Linked DNA regions of Pontimicrobium sp. SW4. The protein of the gene in region 1 binds, or shares a complex with, the protein of each later gene. Links are inferred from orthologs where the notes say so. Each region holds a gene or a part of one and is shown on either strand. Other genes may lie near its edges.

Region 1 (7,732 bases):
AAAGTATTCAATTTACCAATGCTTATGCATCGGGATCAGTTTGTTCGCCATCTAGAGCTTCAATAATGACTGGAAGACATCCAGCTAGAGTAAATATAACCGATTGGATTCCTGGAAATAATGCAAAAAAAGAAAAACTGTTAGGTCCAGAAGATTTAAACGAACTCCCACTTAATGAAGTAACATTAGCGGAAACCCTGAAAAACAATGGTTACAACACTTTTTTTGCAGGAAAATGGCATTTGGGTTCAGAAGGTTATTTTCCAACTGATCAAGGGTTTGATGTTAATATAGCTGGAGGACATATGGGACAACCACCAGGAGGCTACTATTCTCCTTATAAAAACCCTAAGTTAAGTGATGGCCCAGATGGTGAATATTTAACCGACAGGCTAACTAACGAATCAATTACATTTTTAGACTCTACATCAAACGATCCTTTCTTTTTATTCCTTACTTACTATACTGTACATACACCAATACAAGCAAATAAAAAGCATATTGAAAAATTTAATAAGAAAGCTGAAGCATTAGGAATTGAAGCCCCTAAGCAAAAAGAAGAAAGAGGAGGGCTTACTACATTAACTCAATTTAATCCTGCATATGCCTCAATGGTATACTCTCTTGATGAAAATGTTGGCAGATTAATAAAAGTACTAAAAGATAAAAACCTTTATGATAATACGACCATTATTTTTACTTCTGATAATGGCGGTCTATCTACATTAAAAAAGGAATACAATTTTATAGCACCAACAGCTGTAACTCCATTAAGAGGTGGCAAAGGATGGCTTTATGAAGGCGGTATTCGTGTACCATTGCTTATAAAACCTGCTAATTACAACAAAACAAATAACATTAATAATGAACCTGTAATTGGGCATGATTTTTATCCGACCATTATGTCGATTGCTGATATAAATTTAGATGAAAATCAAACCATTGATGGAAGGGATTTAACGCCTATATTAAAAAACAGTTCTCCTCTTAAAAGAGATGAGTTGTTTTGGCATTACCCGCATTATCATGGTAGTGCTTGGACTCCTGGAGCAGCCATAAGAAAAGGAGATTGGAAGTTAATTTCTTTTTATGAAACTAATACTTTAGAGCTATATAACTTGTCTAATGATGTATCTGAAACCAACAATTTATCTAAAGAGTTTCCTGAAAAAGTAAAAGAATTAAACACTCGTTTAAAAGAGTTGCAACTATCTATGAATGCAAATTCAGCAATACAAAATCCAGATTATATTGAAGAAAAATAACTAAGGCGTCGAACTAGAAACCTGTAGTATTTTTCCATTATAATACTTATTACCATTTAAAGCAAAATCATAAATATAATTTGCTATTTCTAATGCTGTAGTTGGTGCTTGATATCCTGGAAAGGCTTCTTCTAACATTTCGGTTTGTACAGCTCCAAGTGCCAGTACATTAAAAGATATTCCAGATTCTTTATATTCTTCAGCTAGCAATTCGGTTAAAGTAATCACAGCACCTTTACTTGAACTATAAGCAGCTAAACCTGGAAACTTCATACTACCTTGTACGCCTCCCATAGAACTGATAGTAACTACGTGACTATTAGCTTTCATAAATGGCAAGGTAACTCTAGTTAATTCAGCAACACCAAAAACATTGGTTTTATAAATGTATTCAAAATCATCAAAAGTCGTTTCAGCAAACGGTTTATTCAATAAAGCTCCTGCATTATTAATTAAAACATCTACTTGCTTCCAATTTTTCTTGACGAAACTGCTTACTTTTTTATAAGAAACCTCATTACTAAGGTCAAAAGACCAAGTGGTGACATTTTTTAAACCTAAATCGTTAACTGGTTTTTCGTTTCTAGATAATGCCAAAACATTATAACCTTGAGCAGCAAATAGTTTTACCAACTCAAAACCAATACCTCGACTTGTTCCAGTAATGATGATGTTTTTACTCATTTTTTAGCACAACTTCTCTGGTTGGAGCATTCATCATACCTTCAAATGCTGGAATCATTTTAATAATGAAATTGGTCATATGGTCATAGTCCATTTTTTCGGCTTCGTCATCAACATGGTGATAATATTCATAATTTGTAAAATCGAACGTTGAAATAGCATGTGCTGGGATATTTAGTGCTTTAAAAAACGGATAATTATCTGACCTCATAAACAAGTTCATTTCGCTGGCTTTATCAAAAAACCCAACTACTTCTTCACCAGCATATTTGTTGAGAGTTTCGGCAAAATTAGAACGTTTATAACCCGACATATATGCCATTGGTTCATCTTCGGCTCTAGGCACACCAATCATTTCAAAATTAACCATGTTGTAAACATTGGTTCCTTTGTCTTTTAATTTTTTAGCTAAATGATCAGAGCCTTTAAGTCCCATTTCCTCAGCAGCATACAACGTAATAAGAATACTTCTTTTATTGCTTTTTGATTTAGCAAAGTATTTACCCATTTCCATTGCTGTAATAGTTCCTGATGCATCATCATTGGCACCATTTGCAATAGAATCTCCATCTACCTCTCTGCCTCTTCCTATATGATCATAATGCCCACCAAGTATAATGTATTCATTTTTCAATTCTGGGTCGTTCCCTTCTATTAACCCAACAACATTAAATCCATTTACAGATCGCTCAACAATAGTATCACCTTCTTTTACTTTTCGGTTAAACTGAAAGTTATCGCGATAAGTTTCAAAATAAGGCTCAATATTATTTTGTTTAAAATAATCTTCAATATAAACAGCTGCCTTTTCTATCCCAGGTGTTCCGGTTGCACGCCCTTCCAATTCATCGGATGTTAAATATTCCATAGCTGTTTGTATATTTTCTTTAGTAACAACTTCAGAAGGGTTAATTGTTTTATTTCGACATGCCGTGAATAAAATAACTGTAATAAGTGATAGAATAATATTTTTCATATATATGTGTTTTAGCGCTATAATTAATATGTGTTAAAGATAATAAATACTGTCGAGTGAAAAAGTTCTCTTCATAAAAAAACCTGTCTCAGTAGAAACAGGTTTTAGTTATTTTTTATGCATTATCAAACTATACTAACATCGTTACTGGATTCTCAATGTATCCTTTTAATGTTTGTAAGAATAAAGCTCCTGTAGCACCATCAACCGTTCTGTGGTCACATGCCATTGATAATTTCATGGTATTTCCAACTACAATTTGTCCATTTTTAACCACTGGTTTTTCCACAATAGCTCCAACCGAAAGGATTGCCGAATTTGGTTGATTGATAATAGATGTAAAACTATCTATTCCAAACATTCCAAGATTAGAAATAGTAAAGGTGCTACCTTCCATTTCTTCAAGCGTAAGTTTCTTCTTTCTTGCTCTTCCAGCAAAATCTTTTACTGCAGCATTTATTTGTGGTAACGATTGTTCGTTTGCAAACTTAACAACAGGAACAACTAAACCATCTGGAACAGCAACTGCTACACCAATATGTACATGATTGTTCATTCGCATTTTATCATCAAACCATTGAGAGTTGACTTGTGGATGCTGTTTTAATGCTAATGCACAAGCTTTTACTACCATATCATTAAACGATATTTTGGTGTCTGGCAACGTATTGTATTGAGCACGAAACGCCATAGCGTTATCCATATCAAATTCCACATTTAAATAATAATGTGGCGCTGTAAACTTAGATTTTGCTAAATTTTTAGCAATAGCCTTACGCATGTTTGAGTTTGCTACTTCATCAAAATCTTCCTGACCAGATGGCACGAATTTACCTACTGTTGCTTGTGATGATGTTGATGGTGTGAAGTTTTCAATATCACGTTTTATAATTCGTCCGTTTTCACCAGAACCTTTAACTTGAGATAAATTAATTCCTTTTTCATCAGCCATTTTTTTAGCCAATGGTGATACAAATAATCTTCCAGAAATTATGTCACTAGATTGATTATGAGATTTCTCACTTTCGTTCGAAATGACATTTTTTTCTGTTTTTGCTGTATCAATTTGTTTCTCTTCTTTCTTTGGAGCGTCAGCTACATTTCCAGAAGGAATATCGGTTTTAAAATTTTTAGCAATATTAGCAACGTCAGTACCTTTTGGGCCAATTATAGCTAGTAATGAATCTACTTTAGCAGATTCACCTTCATTTAATCCTACATGTAACAATGTTCCAGATTGAAACGACTCAAACTCCATCGTCGCTTTATCAGTTTCTATTTCAGCAAGGATATCACCTTCTTCAACAGTATCACCAACATTTTTTAACCATGTAGCAACGGTACCCTCTTCCATAGTATCACTCAAACGAGGCATTGTCACCACAGTAACACCTTCAGGTATATCTATAGATTCTGTTTGCGTCACATCATTTGAATTTTTATTATCTTCCACTTCTTCTTCTTCTTTTACTTCAGAGCTATAATTATTTAACAAGGCTGAAACATCTTCTCCTTTTTCACCAATTATAGCTAGAAGTTCATCAACCTTAGTGGTTTCACCTTCTTTAACACCAATATGCAACAACGTTCCTTCATGGAATGATTCGAATTCCATAGTAGCCTTGTCTGTTTCAATTTCGGCTAAAATATCTCCTTCGGCTACGCTATCACCAACTTTTTTAAGCCAAGAAGCAACAGTACCTTCCTCCATAGTGTCACTCAAACGAGGCATTGTAATAATTTCTGCCATGACTTATAATTTATGTTGTAAAAATGGATAATCTTCTTGCTCATATACAGCATCATACATTAAACTCTTTTCAGGATAAGGAGATTCGTCTGCAAATTTCTCACATTCGCTAACTAAATCTTTAACACGCTTATCAATTGCTTTTAAATCGTTTTCTGTTGCATATTTCTTTTCTAAAATAATATCCTTTACTTGTGTAATAGGATCTATTTTTTTGTATTCTTCAACTTCGTCTTTCGTTCTATAATGTTGTGCATCACTCATGGAATGCCCACGATAACGATACGTTTTCATTTCTAAAAATGTTGGTCCATCTCCACGACGTGCTCTTTCAATTGCTTCATGCATAGCTTCGGCTACCTTAACAGGATTCATTCCATCTACTGGTCCACATGGCATTTCATAACCTAAACCTAACTTCCAGATATCTGTATGATTAGCGGTTCGTTCTACTGACGTTCCCATGGCGTAACCATTATTTTCACAAATAAATACTACTGGTAATTTCCAGTTCATTGCCATATTAAAGGTTTCGTGTAATGATCCCTGACGTACTGCACCATCTCCCATGTAACACAATGTTACAGCTCCTCTGTCATGATACTTGTCACCAAAAGCCATTCCAGCTCCTAAAGGAATTTGCCCTCCAACTATACCATGTCCTCCGTAAAAACCTTTTTCTTTAGAAAAAATATGCATAGATCCACCTAGTCCTTGAGAAGTTCCAGTTGCTTTTCCATACAATTCAGCCATAACACGTTTTGGATCAACTCCCATACCAATTGGCTGCACATGATTACGATAAGCTGTAATCATTTTATCTTTTGACAAATCCATTGCATGTAAAGCTCCAGCTAAAACAGCTTCTTGTCCATTATATAAGTGAAGGAAACCTCTAACTTTTTGCTGAATATATACTGCTGCTAATTTATCTTCGAATTTTCTCCAAAATAGCATGTCTTCATACCATTTTATATATGTTTCTTTAGTGATTTTTTGCATCGACTAATTTTGGTTTTAATTAAGCGAATTACAAAAGTAATACTTTAGTTATTAACCAAAAAACTGTTAAGAGTTAATTTTAAATGAAAACGTTATAGAACAGACTTATCAAACACTAATGGTAACAGATTTTTAATAGAGTTAGATTTTACAACTTTACCTATTTCTCCCATAAAATAGATTTCGATAGGAGATTCTTGATTTATTTCATACTCTACAATAGCTTGTCTACAAGCTCCACAAGGTGGGATAGGCTCTGACGTTTTATTAATTTGAGAGCCTGCTATAATTGCCATTTTTAGAATTTTGGCATTGGGATGCTTAGCTCCTTTATAATATATAGCAGTTCTTTCTGCACAAAGCCCTGAAGGATACGAGGCGTTTTCTTGATTACTCCCTATTATTACTTCTCCATTATCAAGAAGCAATGCTACACCCACACTAAATTTTGAATAAGGTGCGTAAGCTTTCTCTCTTGCTTCTACTGCTTCATTCATTAAGTTTTGAATAACTTTAGGTAATTCCTCTAAGGCATTATAAACATAAAGCGTAGATTCTATTTTTATTTCCTTCATTACTGACTTTTTTAGACAAAAAAACTATTGTAAAATACAATAGTTTTTTAAAAATCTTAAATATGTTGTTCTTTTCTAATATTCGTTATACTCACCATCTCCAAAGTTAAAGGTTAAAGAAAAACGTAATGTATTTTCTAATGGACTTTGTACTTTAGACGCTGAGAACAAATAAGACATATCTACATTAATAGTTGTGTATTTAAACCCTGCACCAAGTGCAAAGAATTTTCTAGCTCCTTTTTCTTCTGCTTCATTAAAAAAACCTGCTCTTAATGCAAAAGAATCTTGATATTGATATTCGGCTCCTAAAGCCCAAGTAAACTCTTTAAGCTCTTCACTAAATCCTCCTGGAGCATCTCCAAATGATTGAAAAACTCCTGAAATAAAACTAACATCGGTAGATTTACCTGAAACTATTACATTATCTGTTTCGCTAATTAAAGTATCTGTTCCTTCATCGTAAGTACCATTATCATTAGTGTCTTCAAATTCAACCTCTTTACCTAAAACTGGAGGTGTTGGCACTAATAGTTTTGTAAACTCTGCAGTTACTGCTAATTTATTGTATTGATCAAATATAAAATCGAACCCTCCACCAAGTCTTAAGTTAGTTGGAATAAAGTTTTCTCTACCTGCATCGTCATACTTTATCTTTGGTCCTAAATTTTGAATTGCGAATCCACCTCTCCAACGACCATTAAAGTCACTGTAAGCTTGTTCTTCTCCTTGATAGAAACCAGAAATATCAACACCAATAGTACTTGCAGGTGCTGGGTTTTGATCGACTCCAATAATTTTTAAGTCCGAACGCAAATAACGTAGTGCGACTCCCATGGCAAATTGATCTGCTAAACGTAATGTATAGGATAAGTCCATTGTCATTTCATTTGGCTTTGCTATTCTTGGCGTGTCATTTGGACCATCAACTAGTTCAATTTCACCAAGACTAAAATATTTAAAACTTCCTGCAAAGGCACTTCGTTCATTAAGTCTATTAAAATAAGTAACCTGTCCAATAGAAATATCGTTAACTAGCTTACTTAAATAAGGTGTATAGCTTATACCAATTCCAGATTTTGCAGTTGAAAAGGCATATTTTGAAGGATTCCATTGTTGCGAATACACATCAGTAGAAGTTGCAACTCCCATATCTCCCATACCTGCTGCTCTTGCATCTGCTGCTATCAATAAAAATGGGACTCCAGTTGTAATGACCCTACTATCTTGTGAGTAAGGAATAATTTCGGTTAATGTTTGTGCACTACCTTGAACGAAAAAACCTATTGTAATTAGGGCTAAAATGTAGTTTTTCATAAGTAAATGTTGATTTAAGTTGCTGTTTAAACAGCCATAATATGTTGGCAAATATAATTATTATTATAGTATCACAAGTTTTTCAAACTTTTCTACCTGTTTATTTAATTGCTTAGAACGCACTGTTAATTTATATACGTAAACGCCTTTTCCTATTTTTTCT
Region 2 (7,713 bases), 780 kb from region 1 along the record:
ATAAGCCTAGTTTCAGGAAAAAAACCAATAAATATTAATCCAATTCGAAGAGTCAATGATCAAGGCATTATAGGCGTAGATATTTTAGTTAGTAGTTTTGATGAAACTAATAACTCTAAGTATTACAGATATGAATATGAGGAAACATATAAAATTATTGCACCAAACTGGAGTCCTTTTGATATAGTCCCTAGCGGATTTGGCTGTGGTGCACCTTTTACTCTAATACCTAAACAAACAGAGCAAAAGGTTTGTTACAACACAACCTTATCCAATTCTATAATACAAACTAACACTATTAGCTTATCTGAAGATAGAGTCGAGGATTTTAGTGTTAGATTTATTCCAATAACCAATTTAATTATTGCGCATAGGTATAGTATATTGGTAAAACAGTATGTACAATCTAGAAATGCTTATGCCTATTACGAAAAGATAAATAAAAGTATACAAGAAGGTAATATTTTTTCTCAAGTGCAAACAGGTTTTGTTCAAGGGAATATGTTTTCAGAGACTGATTCTAACGAAAATGTAATTGGTTTTTTCGAAGTTTCTTCGGTAGTTACCAATAGAGTGTTCTTTAATTTTGAAGATATTTTTCCTGATGAAGAAAAACCAGAAAAAGAATGTATTTTAATTGCACCACCAATTGCGGAAGAAGGTGAATGTAGTTTATTACCCTTTTTAGAAAATTCACAATATAAATATGTTGAGAATAATAGTCCTCAAGGCGAAGGTGAAGGACCATATACAATAACTCAACCTAATTGTGGAGATTGCACTAGAGAAGGAGCAGCAGAAGTCCCAAGTTTTTGGATAGAATAATAGCATCATGAGATTTAAAAATATAATATTAGTTACTAGTTTTGCCTTTCTTAGTATTTATTTAAGAGCACAAACTAATACAGAATTATCGCAATCTAAAACAGATTTCCCAACCGAAAGTGTTTATATACACTATAATTCAACGATATTATTTTCTGGAGAGACATTATATTATAAGTTTTATAGTCTAAACAATTTTTCAAATAAGCTTTCAAACATTAGTAAAGTAGGTTATATAGAATTAGTAGATAAGGATAAGCAAGTAGTTTTTAAGCATAAAATAAGGCTTAATAGAGGACAGGGTTATGGAGATTTCTTATTGCCAAGCGATGTTCCTACTGGAAATTACAAACTAATTGGATACACATTATGGATGAGTAATAACCAAGAAAATAAGTTTTTTGAAGCCGATTTGAAAATTATAAATCCATATAAAGCAATAAACGAAACAACTATAAAAAATGATTCTTTAAGTACAAAGCTTAAGAATGAATTAATAGCCAATTCAACAAAAAATCTCGAATTAAAACTGCAAAAAAAGATTTATAACGTAAGAGATGAAGTGTTATTTAGTATTATTAACGATAAAAAAATATTTAGTAACATTTCAGTTTCTGTTTATAAAGTAAACGAATTAGAAGCATCCCCTTTAATATCTGCTCAAACTTATAGAAAAAAACAATTAAGTAGTATTGACCACAATACTATTTATCAGGAAAAGATTATTGAATTTCCAGAGATTAGAGGAGAAATTATTAAAGGAACCCTTAAAAGTGACACACAGGATGTTTCCAATAAAAAAATTGCGATTTCTATACCAAGCGGAGGATTAATAAATATTGTAAAAACAGACAGTAAAGGAAAGTTTAGTTTGAATGTGAATCAGCACTACAATAGGAATGAATTATATGCTAAGGTATTTGAAAATGATGATGATGATTACAAGCTAGAAATAGAGCCGTTATTTAAAATAGATTATAAAAAACTAAACTTTAAAGAGTTTGTAATATATGAAAGCGAGGTTAAAAAGGTTTTAGAGAGGAGTATTTTTAATCAAATAGATAATGCCTATTTATTTACTAAAACAGATTCAATATTAGTTCAAGGATCGAATTTGCCATTCTATGATTCCTACGATTTAGAATATGATTTGGATAACTATAATAGGTTTTCAGATATGAAAGAAGTGTTTGTAGAAATAATTAATCAAGCACAAATTTATAAAACACAAAACGACAATTTTCAGTTTTCAATTTTAAACCAAAAAGGATCATTCGATAAAAGCATACCACCTTTACTAGTTATAGATGGGATAATTATTAGAGATCCAAATCTTTTGGTTTATTATAATGCTAAGAGCATAAAAACAATAAAAATAATTAGAAGTAAGTACTATTTGGGATCAGATATTTTTAATGGTGTTATCGTTTTTCAGACCATTAATAATGATTTTAATAGAAAGGTTGTTAATTCAATAGCAAATAAGTTTGAATTGTATGATTTAGAAAAAATTAAGCAATATAAAAACACATCTTACGAAGGAAGTTTACTTATTGAAAACAATAGAATCCCAGACTATAGAAAGCAATTGTACTGGAACCCCAATATAAAACTAACTAATAGTTTAAAAGATATAAGCTTTTTTACGTCTGACAATACTGGTGAATTTGAAATTAGAATAGAAGGGTTTACAGAACAAGGAGATCCAGTTTCTTTATCTTCAACTTTTACAGTTATAGAAGAATAATTCTCTTTGTTATTTTCTTAAATATAAAGACAAAAATCAGCTAGCAATATTTATTGTCATTAATGGATATGTTTGTACTTTTGTATTCGATTTTTAATAGAAAGAAACAAATTTTATGAACTCATACGATGTAGCCATTATTGGTTCTGGTCCTGGAGGTTATGTAGCAGCAATTCGTTGTGCACAACTTGGAATGAAAACTGCAATTATTGAAAAATATTCAACGCTTGGTGGTACTTGTTTAAATGTTGGTTGTATACCAAGTAAAGCCCTTTTAGACTCGTCTCACCACTATGAAGATGCTGTAAAGCATTTTGAGGAACATGGAATAGAAATTCCAGGCGATATAAAAGTGAATTTAGAAAAAATGATTGCACGTAAGCAATCTGTTGTAGATCAAACTACAGGTGGCATTGATTTCTTGATGAAGAAAAACAAAATCGATGTTTACGAAGGCTTAGGAAGTTTTAAGGATGCTACCCATATTACTATTTCTGGAAAAGAAACTACAGAAATTGAGGCTAAAAACACCATCATAGCCACTGGAAGTAAACCATCAAACTTGCCATTTATAAAAATAGATAAAGAACGAGTTATCACTTCAACCGAAGCTTTAAAACTAAAAGAAATCCCTAAGCACATGATTGTGATTGGTGGAGGTGTTATTGGTTTAGAACTTGGTCAAGTGTATAAGCGTTTAGGAGCAGAAGTCTCTGTAGTTGAATATATGGATCGTATTATCCCAACGATGGATTCTGGGTTATCAAGAGAGTTAAATAAAGTGCTTAAAAAACAGAAATTCAAAATTAATGCGTCTCACAAAGTAAAGTCTGTTGAAAGAGTTGGAGATGAAGTAATTGTAAAAGCTGATAATAAAAAAGGAGAAGAAGTAGAGTTTAAAGGAGATTATTGTTTAGTATCAGTAGGTCGTCGTCCTTATACAGATGGTTTAAACGCAGAAGCTGCTGGAGTAAAGCTAAATGATAGAGGACAAGTGGAAGTGAATGACCATTTACAAACAAGCGTTTCAAACATTTATGCAATTGGAGATGTTATTAAAGGCGCAATGCTTGCGCATAAAGCTGAAGAAGAAGGTGTGTTTGTTGCTGAAACTATTGCAGGACAAAAACCGCATATCGATTATAATTTAATTCCAGGCGTGGTTTACACATGGCCAGAAGTTGCGGCTGTTGGTAAAACAGAAGAAGAATTAAAAGATGCTGGAATCAACTATAAAGTTGGTCAATTCCCAATGCGTGCTTTAGGTAGAAGTAGAGCAAGTATGGATTTAGACGGATTTGTAAAAATCCTTGCAGATAAAACGACTGATGAGATTTTAGGCGTACACATGGTTGGTGCTAGAGCTGCTGATATGATTGCTGAGGCAGTTGTTGCTATGGAATATAGAGCTTCTGCAGAAGATGTATCACGTATGTCTCATGCACATCCAACATTTACTGAGGCTATTAAAGAAGCAGCTTTAGCTGCCACAGATGATAGAGCTTTGCATATCTAATGAATTCCCTTAAAAAAAGGAATCCCATCATTAAAAACTAAAATATTTTAAAAGCGAATCTATTATAGGTTCGCTTTTTTATTTCCTTGTTAATAACTTTGATTTTATACTTTTTATAAAGCATTGACTTTCAATATTTAAAATTATAACTTCGCTTATCGTATGATATAGTTCATTGAAACGGAACGATATCTTTACCATTAGCTGCAACCAAAATGAACATCAAAATGAAATTTCTTCTTCCAATACTATTTCCACTTTTATTTACTTCTTGCAACGGACAGAAAAATAAACCTGTTGAAATAAAAGAATCTAAAGTTTATACTAATGCTGACATTATTACTAGTAGTCTATTAGATAAAAATGGAGACTTATGGTTTGGAACATCAACTGAAGGACTTTACAAATATGATGGAGAAAAATTTTCAAACTTTAATGAAAGTAATGGACTATGCACTAACCAAATATGGAGCATCATAGAAGATGATAAAGGAATAATTTGGTTGGCAACTAATAAAGGTTTGTGCAAATACAATAGCAATACGTTTACTCAAATTTCGCTTCCATATATTGACACCAGTAGCGATTGGTATAAAGACATTTACCCAACTATCAACCCAAACCAAGCAAATTCTATAATCCAAGATAAAGACGGGATATTTTGGATTAGCACTTCTGGTGGTGGTGCTTATAAATATGACGGAAATACATTTGAGAATATTTTGGCTGATAAAGGCAGAAAATATGAAGACAGTCTTCATCACAATGTTATACAGAGTGTCATGGAGGACAAAAACGGTAATATTTGGTTTGCTTCTATGAGCAATGGAGGAATAACTCGTTTTGATGGAGAGACATTTAAGGATTTAAAAAGTGAAGATGGATTAAGCGATAATATGGTTCGTAATCTCTTTCAAGACAATGAAGGAAATATTTGGATTGGAACTAATGGTAATAGGAATGGCGGATTGGATAAGTTTGATGGAAAGAACTTCACGAACTTTAATGAAAGTAATGGTTTGTGTAGTAACAATATAGATGTCATTTACCAAACTAAAAGTGGAGTAATGTGGTTTGGAAGTGATAGAAGTGGCGTGTGTTATCTTGAAAATGGAAAATTTATACCAATCCAAGAATTATCCGAAGTCGCAATCCGAACAATTATCGAAGACAAGAATGGGGATTTATGGTTTGGTGGAAGAAAAGGAAACCTATGGAAATATGAAGGAAAGCAACTGACTGATCTAACCCAATTGAAAAATGAATAAAAGGCAACAGCTAACACGGTATATAGCAAATAGGGAGTTCGGTGGTTTACGAAAGTTAGTGCTATTATCAAATACCGCCAAATCGTTGATTTGGCTTTTAAGAATGAATAAATTAAAAACAAAATACAACGCTTTGGCTCTGTGCAAACCTGAAAGTTTATTACTTTCTACTGCCCTACTTGCCATATACTAACCGATAAGCGTAACAAAAATTAATGCTTTTGCTTTACCATTTAAAAATCACCTATTTCAAAATCAGCATCCATCCAACTTTCATTAATTAAAGATTCCATTTTAGTGACATTCTCAGAATCATTAAGACCTTGATAGGCTAATTTTAGTCCATGATGTGCCCAACCATTTTTTGGCAATCTTTTTAAATCATCATTATAGGTTGTAATGGCGTCATTAAATTCACCTGCTTTATTTTGTATAGCTCCTAGATGGTGTCTTACAGAGAAAAACCAATCTGGTGGTTCATTATAGTTGAGTGTATCCTCAATAGCTATAGCTTCTTTTAAAAGTATGATACTAGTTGCATAGTCTTCATCAGAAGCCCATAATTCAGCTTCTAGTACTTTGGAGGCTATTTGTACTAAATCATAAACCGAATTAATATCCCAAATGGTAACCTCTTTTAAGCTTTCATCTTTTGCCAACTCCATTAGTTGTATTAATTCTTTTTTTGCACTTTCCTGATCTCCTTTTCCTAAATGCGCCATTCCCTCGGCATAATGCCTTACAGCTTTCACATATTTTAAATCGTAAGTTTCAAATTGCATATCTAAAATATCATCCCATTTTTTAAATTTTACTGCCACATTATATGGTGTGATGTAATAATGCTGTAAAGTACCCCAACCTGGTTGTTTCATGATTTCTGGATGCACATGTTCAGAGACTTTGTTGGCGCCAATCATTGCCCAATGACTATTACCCTCTAAAGTTGCAGTTGCTGCCATAAAATGATAATTATGTGGATAATACCCTAGAGGATAAGCACCTTGTGCATGGCACAAAGTAACATAAGTGCTATCAGCTTCAACTGCTGCAATATTTGATAGTGTTCCTTTATGATATTCACCAGTTCTAATATACACATGGGAAGGCATGTGTAATAAATGTCCTGAACCAGACACTAAACCATCATCAAACACTTTGGCTGAAATATTTGCCCTTTCTGGAGTACTTGAGGCTTCTGTTGCATGAATGTAGAAGTGATGTGCCCCAGGATGTTTAGGATACTGTTTTATAAGCTTCTCTAATAATGTAGTAATTTCTGGAGTCCATTCTTTAGCATTTCCCTCTTTGTCATATAAATCCCAAGGATGCAAATTCATAATGGATTCTGCATAAAGGGTACTTATTTCTGAGTCATCAGGATAAGTATCATATAACTTTTTCATTGCAGAAGAATAATCTACATCTAGTTGGTAACGATCTTCAGGTGGTTCTTGTGCGTAACGAATTGCCATGGTCTCTATAATAGCTTTTTCTCTATCCGTAGCATTTTTTGAAAGTTTTATGGCCGTTTGAATAGCATCGTAAGCACGCTCATAATTATCATCTTCCATTCCAGCATTATAATTTGGGCCTAAAACATACGCATAACCCCAAAAGGCCATTGCGCAGCTTGGATCTAGTTTAGTTGCATAATAAAAAGAACGAGCAGCTTCAGCATGATTAAACCCATAAGCCAATGTCATTCCTTGGTTAAAATAACGCTGTACTAAACTATCTTTAGTTGTTATTGGGTAGTCTATAGCATCGAGTCCTTCTAACAATGGTGCCTTATTGTCAATTTTGTACCAATCTGCATCAGTAATAGGAGGAACACAATTATATTTCGAAGTTGGTCCTTTAACTATTGCATCTAAATTGGTGTCTTGTTTTTTTTTGCAGCCAATTAGAATAACTAAAAGTGCTATTAAAGGAATAATTTTTCTCATGTAACAGGTTAGTTTTTAGCATAAGCCTTAAAGATACAAATTTGTCATTTAATTTGTTGATAATCACTTTTCAAAAGATATGATTCAACTATATTTGTAGTACAAATTGGTGACTGAAACTTAATTGCTGTGTCCAAACATAGCAAATACCCTAATAATAACATTGAAAGTAGAACAAGATTTTAATAAATTATCTGACGAAGATTTAGTGAAAACTATCGTGTCTTCTAACGATACGTTATTATTTGAAATTCTATATGATCGTTATGCGAAAATGGTGTATAACAAGTGTAGAGGGTTTTCAAGAAGTGATGATGAAGCTGAAGATTTAACCCAAGATATCTTTTTGAAGCTTTTTGTAAAGCTGAGTACTTTTAAAGGAAACTCTAAATTTTCAACGTGGTTATA

Evidence for each region.
Region 2: the proteins of ABGB03_RS02110 (region 1) and lpdA are in contact, whole or in part, in a crystal structure (PDB 1EBD), measured with the Geobacillus stearothermophilus proteins. The link is inferred for Pontimicrobium sp. SW4 from one-to-one orthologs. Residues at the interface, in WP_033016211.1 of Geobacillus stearothermophilus: Ile130, Ala131, Met132, Pro133, Arg136, Arg140, Glu141, Asn155, Arg157; in WP_049624544.1 of Geobacillus stearothermophilus: Pro340, Ser341, Asp344, Tyr345, Arg403, Asp406, Val408, Glu431, Ala432, Gly433, Asp438.

Annotation. Positions count from the first base shown.
Region 1 is NZ_CP157199.1:449,184-456,915, reverse strand. The notes cover bases 2,366-5,244. They hold ABGB03_RS02110 (pyruvate dehydrogenase complex dihydrolipoamide acetyltransferase), read right to left. Parts: upstream 4,676-5,244; coding sequence 3,056-4,675; downstream 2,366-3,055. Other genes in these bases: pdhA (pyruvate dehydrogenase (acetyl-transferring) E1 component subunit alpha), read right to left, coding at 4,679-5,244; ABGB03_RS02115 (M28 family peptidase), read right to left, coding at 2,366-2,925. In the rest of the region: ABGB03_RS02125 (sulfatase), read left to right, coding at 1-1,265; ABGB03_RS02120 (SDR family oxidoreductase), read right to left, coding at 1,266-1,949; more of ABGB03_RS02115, read right to left, coding at 1,942-2,365; more of pdhA, read right to left, coding at 5,245-5,677; cdd (cytidine deaminase), read right to left, coding at 5,770-6,252; type IX secretion system outer membrane channel protein PorV, read right to left, coding at 6,328-7,569; type IX secretion system sortase PorU, read right to left, coding at 7,633-7,732.
Region 2 is NZ_CP157199.1:1,232,224-1,239,936, forward strand. The notes cover bases 2,028-4,887. They hold lpdA (dihydrolipoyl dehydrogenase), read left to right. Parts: upstream 2,028-2,687; coding sequence 2,688-4,088; downstream 4,089-4,887. Other genes in these bases: ABGB03_RS05930 (hypothetical protein), read left to right, coding at 2,028-2,572; ABGB03_RS05940 (two-component regulator propeller domain-containing protein), read left to right, coding at 4,316-4,887. Also shown: ABGB03_RS05925 (DUF4249 domain-containing protein), read left to right, coding at 1-825; more of ABGB03_RS05930, read left to right, coding at 833-2,027; more of ABGB03_RS05940, read left to right, coding at 4,888-5,356; ABGB03_RS05945 (hypothetical protein), read right to left, coding at 5,590-7,305; ABGB03_RS05950 (RNA polymerase sigma factor), read left to right, coding at 7,469-7,713. UniProt on the Escherichia coli protein: Lipoamide dehydrogenase is a component of the glycine cleavage system as well as of the alpha-ketoacid dehydrogenase complexes.